Regions from separate parts of the Pseudomonas sp. FG86 genome, predicted to be linked through region 1. Evidence: predicted binding sites of a transcription regulator. Region 1 holds the regulator's gene; the other holds the start of a gene.
What was found. Region 1 encodes FliA, which starts transcription of late flagellar genes. Its sites were predicted from a motif close to CTAAAGTTTNNNNNNNNNNNGCCGNTAA; they were not measured.
Positions count from the first base shown of each region.

Region 1 (4,185 bases):
CAGCGATGCCACCACCAATCGCCAGTTGTTCGCCGGCTTGCCGCTGACCGCTGCCGAGCCGCTGGTCGAACCTACGTTCAAAGAACCGCCACGTCCTGCAGCGCCCGCGCCGGCTGCCGCAGTCGACCAGCGCGTGTTCGATTCGATGCGCTTTGAACTCAACGGCCTGCGTGAATTGCTGGAAGTGCAGTTGGGCTCGCTGGCCTGGACCCAGTTGCAAGGCAGCAAACCGCACCAGGCTAACCTCTGGCGTCGCCTGCAACGCATCGGCCTGTCTGGCCCGTTGTCCCGCGACCTGTTGGCGCTGACCACCGAAATCGAAGAACCTCGCCAGGCCTGGCGCATGTTGCTGGCCCACCTGGCGCGGATGATCGCCACCCCGGAAATCGAACCCCTGGAAGAGGGCGGTGTGATCGCCATGGTCGGCCCTGCCGGCATGGGCAAGACCACCACCCTGGCCAAGCTGGCGGCCCGTTATGTGCTCAAATACGGCGCTTCGAATATCGCGCTGGTGAGCATGGACAGCTACCGTATCGGCGCCCAGGAGCAACTCAAGACCCTGGGTCGCATCCTCAATGTGTCGGTGACCCACGTCGACCCAGGCCAGTCGCTGGCCAACGCGCTCGACCCGTTGCTGCGTAAACGCGTGGTGCTGATCGACACCGCGGGGCTGCAAGCCAGCGACCCGGCCTTGCGCCTGCAACTGGAAAGCCTGGCCGGGCGTGGCATCAAGTCTAAAAATTACCTGGTGCTTGCAACCACCAGCCAAAAACAAGTTCTTACCGCTGCGTACCATAGCTACAAGCGCTGCGGGCTGGCCGGCTGCATCCTGACTAAGCTTGATGAAACGGCGAGCCTGGGCGAGGTGTTGAGCCTGGCCATCAGTCATGAACTACCGGTCGCCTACCTGACCGACGGGCCGCGGATCCCGGATGACCTGCATCTGCCGCGCCGTCATCAGTTGGTCAGCCGTGCCGTCAGCGTGCAAATGCAAGAAGAGCCTAGCGAGGAAGCGATGGCCGACATGTTCGCTGACCTCTACCACAACCCGGCAAAACGGGTGGGTTGAGTCAGTATGAACACCGTGAAATGTATCTACATCGATGGTCTGCAAGCGATTCACGCGGCCAAGCCATGTAGCCTGCGTCTAAGCAAGACAAGGTAAAGAAATAAAATGGGCAGCATGCATCCCGTACAGGTGATCGCGGTGACCGGCGGCAAAGGTGGCGTCGGGAAAACTAACGTGTCAGTGAATTTGTCCCTGGCGCTGGCAGAGCTTGGCCGTCGCGTCATGCTGCTGGATGCTGACCTGGGGCTGGCGAATGTCGACGTTCTGCTGGGACTGACGCCCAAACACACCCTCGCCGATGTGATCGAGGGCCGCTGTGAGCTGCGTGATGTGCTGCTCCAGGGCCCCGGTGGGATCCGTATCGTACCGGCCGCCTCGGGCACCCAGAGCATGGTGCACCTGAGCCCGGCGCAGCATGCCGGTCTGATCCAGGCGTTCAGCGATATCGGCGACAACCTCGACGTGCTGGTGATCGACACCGCCGCCGGGATCGGCGAGTCGGTGGTCAGCTTCGTGCGCGCCGCGCAGGAAGTGTTGCTGGTGGTCTGCGATGAACCCACCTCGATCACCGACGCCTATGCCCTGATCAAACTGCTTAACCGCGACTACGGCATGAACCGCTTCCGCGTGCTGGCCAACATGGCCCAAAGCCCGCAGGAAGGCCGCAACCTGTTCGCCAAGTTGACCAAGGTCACGGATCGCTTTCTCGATGTCGCCCTACAATACGTCGGCGCAGTTCCCTATGACGAGTGTGTGCGCAAGGCTGTGCAAAAGCAGCGTGCAGTCTACGAAGCGTTCCCTCGTTCGAAATGCGCCTTGGCGTTCAAGGCTATTGCTCAGAAGGTCGATACTTGGCCGTTGCCCGCTAACCCTCGGGGGCATCTGGAGTTTTTCGTCGAGCGATTGGTGCATCAGACGAGCGCAGGACCCGTGCTATGACAGCGACCGGCTACAACGCCTACAAGAAGTCCGCCCGTGACAGTCAGGGTGAGTTGATCGAGCGTTACGCGCCTTTGGTCAAACGCATCGCCTATCACTTGCTGGCACGCCTCCCCGCCAGTGTCCAGGTCGAAGACCTGATCCAGGCCGGCATGATCGGCCTTCTCGAAGTGTCGACCAAATACGACGCGAGCAAGGGCGCGAGTTTCGAGACGTATGCGGGTATCCGTATCCGTGGCGCGATGCTCGATGAGGTGCGCAAAGGCGATTGGGCGCCGCGTTCGGTACACCGCAATACGCGCATGGTCAGTGACGCAATTCGGTCAATTGAAGCAAAAACCGGTCGCGACGCTAAAGATCATGAAGTTGCGGCCGAACTCCAATTGAGTCTCGACGATTATTACGGGATTTTGAACGATACCTTGGGCAGCCGCCTGTTCAGTTTCGACGACCTGTTGCAGGACGGCGAACACGAAGGGTTGCACGAGGACGGCGCGAGTACGCATATGGAGCCGTCGCGTGACCTGGAGGATGAACGCTTCCAGGGCGCATTGGCCGACGCAATTGCCAATTTGCCGGAGCGTGAGCGACTGGTGTTGGCGCTGTACTACGACGAAGAGCTGAACCTCAAGGAAATCGGTGAGGTCCTGGGGGTCAGCGAATCGCGTGTCAGCCAGCTGCACAGCCAGTGCGCGGCCCGCTTGCGGGGGCGATTGGGAGAGTGGCGCGCGCGCTGACAGGCAGTGTGGGGACACTGCAGACGCAACCGCGAGGGCCTTGGCCGCCGCGGGGGCTAACCGTGGTGCCCTGGGCAGTCCTTTTTGTGTAACGCCTGTTGATTGAAATGGCGCGTCCAGGTGCTGGGCGCGTTTAAGACTGCTTGGAGGTCGAATTGGACAAGAACATGAAAATCCTCATCGTTGATGACTTCTCAACGATGCGGCGGATCATAAAAAACCTGTTGCGTGACCTTGGGTTCACAAACACGGTCGAGGCGGATGACGGCCTTACGGCGATTCCGATCCTCAACAGCGGGAGCATCGACTTTCTGGTAACCGATTGGAACATGCCGGGCATGACGGGTATCGACTTGTTGCGCCACGTGCGTGCCGACGAAAAACTGCGCAGTCTTCCCGTGCTGATGGTGACCGCCGAAGCCAAGCGTGAACAGATCATCGAAGCCGCCCAAGCCGGGGTTAACGGCTATGTGGTCAAACCATTCACTGCGCAGGCCTTGAAAGAGAAGATCGAAAAAATCTTCGAACGCATCCACGGCTAATGCTGCCACGGGGGAGCTATGGAGCAAAAAGAATCATCGCAGGCCGACTTTGAGTCGACCCTGAAAAAACATGCTCACCAGCTGGTCGACAGCCTTGAAAAAGGCCAGTTCGGCGATGCGGTGCAGTTAATCCATCAGCTCAACCAGACCCGTGACCGCGGCCTGTACCAGGAGGTGGGCAAGCTCACACGCGAGCTTCACAGTGCGATCGTCAATTTCCAGATTGACCCGCACATGCCTCAAGCCGAAGAGATTTCGCAGATCACCGACGCCACCGAACGCCTGTCCTATGTGGTCAGGCTGACTGAGGCAGCGGCCAACCGCACCATGGACCTGGTGGAAAACGCCACGCCCCTGGTCAACGGCATGGCCACGGAAGCCCAGGCGCTGAGCGTTGACTGGGGTCGCTTCATGCGCCGTGAAGTCGGCGCAGAAGAGTTTCGTGAGCTGGCCCGTCGGGTCGAAGGGTTCCTGTCACGCAGCGAGCAGGAAAACCGTACGGTTTCCAGCAACCTCAATGACATTCTGCTCGCCCAGGATTACCAGGACCTGACCGGTCAGGTGATCAAGCGTGTGACCCAGTTGGTCACCGAAGTGGAAAGCAACCTGCTCAAATTGGTACTCATGGCCGGCCAGGTCGACCGTTTCGCCGGCATCGAACATGACCGCGAAGCGATCCTCTCTGAAAAAGATCCACAAAAACATCTCGCCAAGGGTGAAGGTCCGCAGATTCATGCCGATAAACGTGAAGACGTTGTGTCAGGTCAGGATGACGTAGATGACCTGTTATCCAGTTTAGGCTTCTAAGGAGCACACCCATGAGCTTCGGCGCCGATGAAGAAATCCTTCAGGATTTCCTTGTAGAGGCCGGCGAAATTTTAGAGCAATTGTCCGAACA
Region 1 is NZ_JBMDIS010000094.1:3,510-7,694, forward strand. It holds gene flhF (flagellar biosynthesis GTPase FlhF) at 1-1,069, shown strand, start outside; gene fleN (flagellar synthesis regulator FleN) at 1,175-2,008, shown strand; gene fliA (RNA polymerase sigma factor FliA) at 2,005-2,745, shown strand; gene ACODSV_RS31280 (chemotaxis response regulator CheY) at 2,913-3,287, shown strand; gene ACODSV_RS31285 (protein phosphatase CheZ) at 3,306-4,094, shown strand; gene ACODSV_RS31290 (chemotaxis protein CheA) at 4,106-4,185, shown strand, end outside.

Region 2 (4,185 bases), on a different contig from region 1:
CGTTTGACCTGGAATTATTGATGGGCGCGCTGGCCTGTTTGCTGGCGACTACGTGTTATGGCTTTGCCGGGTTCCTGGCGCGCCGCTGGCTGGACCAGCGGGGAGGATTGGACAGTCGTCTTTCAGCCCTGGGCAGCATGCTCGGCGCCACGTTGTTCCTGCTGCCGTTGTTTATCTACAGCGCCATCAGCCATCCGCCCGCGAGTTGGGGTGGGTGGCAGGTGTGGTTGTCGCTGCTGGGCCTGGGGCTGGTGTGTACGGCATTTGCCTATGTGTTGTACTTCCGCTTGCTCACTGCGATTGGCCCCGTGAGATCGATGACTACCACTTTCCTGATCCCGCCGTTCGGCGTGCTGTGGGGCGCGTTGCTGCTCGACGAGCCGTTATCAATGGCGCATCTGTATGGCGGGGTGTTGATTGCGGGGGCGTTGTGGTTGGTGTTGCGGCCACGCAGGTCGTAGGCGCCGGCGAACCGGCACCTACGGGGTAGACATCAGCCTTTACGGAACACAAACACCAACCCAACGATGATCAACCCCATCCCCAGCAGGCTCAACAACGCCAGCCGATTACCGAAGATCAGGTAATCCATCACCGCCGTCACCGCCGGCACCAGGTAGAACAGGCTGGTGACGTTGACCAGGTTGCCCCGCGCGATCAGGCGGTACAGCAGCAACGTCGCCAGCACCGACACCACCAGCCCCATCCACAATACCGGCAGGTAAAAGCCGGCATTCTGTTCGAAGTGGAACGGCTGGAACGGCACGAATACCGCGCACAACAGCAGCCCGGCCAGGTACTGCAGCGGCAGCGTGCCCAAAGGGTTGTCGGTAATGCGTTTTTGCATGATTGAGCCGAAGGTCATGCTCGCCAGGGCCAGCAGGCCGAAGAGCATCCCGGCCAGGGACATCCCCGCCAGCCCGATACCCTGGTACACCACCATGATCAACCCCGCCAACCCGAGGCCAAGGCCGAACAGGCGGCGCCCGGAACGCTGGCGCTCCGTCAGCGCCACGGTCAGGATCGGCTGCACGCCCATGAGGGTCGCCATCACGCCGGGGGTGACGTTGAGGTCCAGGGCCAGCAGATAGAAAATCTGGTAGGCCCCCAACAACACCAGGCCGGTCGCCGCTGCATACCACAGCGGTTTGCCGGGGCGCGGCAGTTGCAGCTTGAGCATCGGTACGAGGATCACCAGACCGAGCAGGGCGATGGCAAAACGGATCAATAAGAAGGCGAAGGGCGACGCATGGGCCAGGCCCAGCTTGGAGAAGATCGCCCCGCTGCTCCACAGCAGGACAAACAGGCTCGTCGAGGCCGCCGCGGCCACGGATTGTTTCGAAAGAACAGACATGGTTACCACCTGTAATCAGGCAAAAAAAGCCGACTCAGCAAAGGCTGAAGTTCTGGAGTTTTTTCAGGCGTGCAGACGGGGACAGCGAGTCGCTGATCAGCCCGAAATGCCAACACCCGGCGGTGATACGACTGCGTACACCGGCGCGCGACTGACAGGTGGGGGGTAGTGACTGATCTGCGCAGGCTGCTTGTTCCCGCACGGTACGACCACAGCGTTGACCGCTGAATCGACTACCGCTATGCGCTGGAGAGCTGGCATGGGCTGATCTTGTGTGGAGGGATGAAGAAGGCCTGACTATAACCAGCCGTTGATACGTTTTGCAATCACTTCACCAACGCCCTTGCGTGGCACAGTTTTCATGTGGCCCACAGGGGACGATCGCTATAATGCCGTCCAGTTTTTTCCAAGGACTCCCCATGCTCGCATTGCCCTGGCTGTACCTGGCGCTTCTTTCCATCGGCTATGTGCTGGCCTTGGCCTACGGGCAACTGGGCGTGCTGGCGCTGGTGTCCGTCGCCCTGCTGCTGATTGCCGGTTATGCCGTGCGCCAGCAGCGCACGCCTTGGGCACGCTACATCGGCCATGGTTTGTTCATTGTGCTGGCCCTGAGCCTGGCGATGCACTGGCTACCGGGCTTCTACAACGGGCGCGCCATCGAGCCGCAACGCTTTACCCCCGACGCGGTGCCCTTTTCGATGTACCTGAACCAGGACAAACCGCTGATCGGCTTCTGGCTGTTACTGGCCTGCCCGTGGGTGGTGGCGCGACGCTCCTTGCGCCTGTCGATCTGCGTCACGGCCCTGGCCTTGGCCCTGACCGCGATTGCCGCCCTCGGCGGCGCAGCCTTGTTGGGCGTCATCAGTTGGGCGCCGAAATGGCCGGTGCAGGCGTGGTTGTGGGTATTGAATAACCTGTTGTTGGTGACCTTGGTGGAAGAGGCGTTGTTTCGCGGCTACATTCAGGGCGGCCTGCAACAGCGCTTCAAGCACCTGCCCTACGGCGAGAACCTGGCACTGCTGCTGGCCTCGCTGCTGTTCGGGCTGGTGCACCTTGGCGCGGGCTGGCAATGGGTGTTGCTGGCAAGCATTGCCGGTGTGGGTTACGGCCTGGCTTATCGCTTTGGTGGGCTGGGTGCGGCGATTGCCACGCACTTTGGGCTGAACCTGCTTCACTTCGGGTTGTTTACTTATCCGATGCTGGCTGGCTGATGTCTACCGGAGGCAAGGCGTTCCTGCGGATTGTTGCAAAAATAAGTTAAATAAGCGCCCGCTCCTGCCGATACCCCTTGAAAGCCTTGCGGATTGAACAATCATGCGTAATAACCAACCCGTTACCCAGCGCGAACGTACCTTCCCCGCTCAGCAACGGTTGATCTCCACCACAGATGCCAAGGGCGTGATCACCTACTGCAACGACGCTTTCGTCGAAATCAGTGGGTTCTCCCGCGATGAACTGGTGCGTGCCCCGCACAATCTGGTTCGTCACCCGGACGTTCCGGCGGCCGTATTCGGGCACATGTGGTCAACGCTCAAACAAGGCTTGCCATGGATGGGCATCGTCAAGAATCGCTGCAAGACCGGTGATCACTACTGGGTTAACGCCTATGTGACACCGGTTTTCGACGGCAACCAGGTGGTCGGCTACGAGTCGGTGCGCATCAAGCCCACCGCCGAGCAGATCCGCCGGGCCGAAGCGCTCTATCAACGCATCAACCAGGGCAAGTCTGCCGTTCCCCAGCGGGACAAATGGCTGCCGGTGTTGCAGGACTGGCTGCCGTTTATCCTGATCAGCCAGTTGAGCTTCATGATCGGTGCGTCGCTGAATTCCCACTGGGGCTTTGCCCTGGCGGCGGGGCTGTCGGTGCCCTTGGGCCTGCTGGGCCTGAGTTGGCAACAGCGTGGCCTCAAGCGCCTGCTGCGCCTGGCCGAGCAGACCACCTCAGACCCGCTGATCGCACAGATGTACACCGACAGCCGTGGCGCCCAGGCGCGACTGGAAATGTCGATCCTCAGCCAGGAAGCCCGCCTGAAAACCTGCCTCACGCGTCTGCAGGACACGGCTGAACACCTCAACGACCAGGCGGCGCAGTCCAACACCCTGGCGCATAACAGCTCCAGCGGCCTGGAACGCCAGCGCGTGGAAACCGAACAGGTGGCCACCGCGGTCAACCAGATGGCGGCGACCACCCAGGAAGTTGCCAGCCATGTGCAGCGCACGGCGGATGCGACCCAGGAAGCCAATCGCCTGACCGGTCGTGGCCGCGATATCGCCGGGGAAACCCGCGAGGCCATTCAGCGTCTGTCGCTGGCCGTGGGCGAAACCGGGGTGACCGTTACCCAACTGGCCAAGGACAGCGATGAAATCGGCGGTGTCGTCGATGTGATCAAAGGCATCGCCGATCAAACCAACTTGCTGGCGCTGAACGCGGCAATCGAAGCCGCGCGTGCCGGGGAGATGGGCCGTGGCTTCGCAGTCGTGGCCGATGAAGTCCGTCAACTGGCCCAGCGCACCGCCGAGTCGACCGGGCAGATCCATACCTTGATCGCCAAGCTGCAACAAACTGCCGCTGCCGCCGTGCAAACCATGGACGCCGGGCATCGCCAGGCCGAAGAAGGGGTGGCGCGGGTAATGGAAGCGGATCAGGCGTTGGTCGGCATCAGCGAAGCAGTGGCCAACATCACCGACATGACCACCCAGATTGCGGCAGCCACCGAAGAGCAAAGCTCGGTAGCCGAAGAGATCAGCCGCAACATCAGCACGATTGCGCTGTTGGCGGACCAGACTTCGGAACAGGCGTTGAACTCGGCGCAGTTGAGTGAGGAATTGAC
Region 2 is NZ_JBMDIS010000006.1:123,771-127,955, forward strand. It holds gene ACODSV_RS06155 (DMT family transporter) at 1-461, shown strand, start outside; gene ACODSV_RS06160 (DMT family transporter) at 494-1,354, opposite strand; gene ACODSV_RS06165 (CPBP family intramembrane glutamic endopeptidase) at 1,774-2,565, shown strand; gene ACODSV_RS06170 (methyl-accepting chemotaxis protein) at 2,669-4,185, shown strand, end outside.
Region 2: ACODSV_RS06170 (methyl-accepting chemotaxis protein) is a predicted target of FliA. The motif match lies at 2,612-2,639, and genes of this name have one in related genera.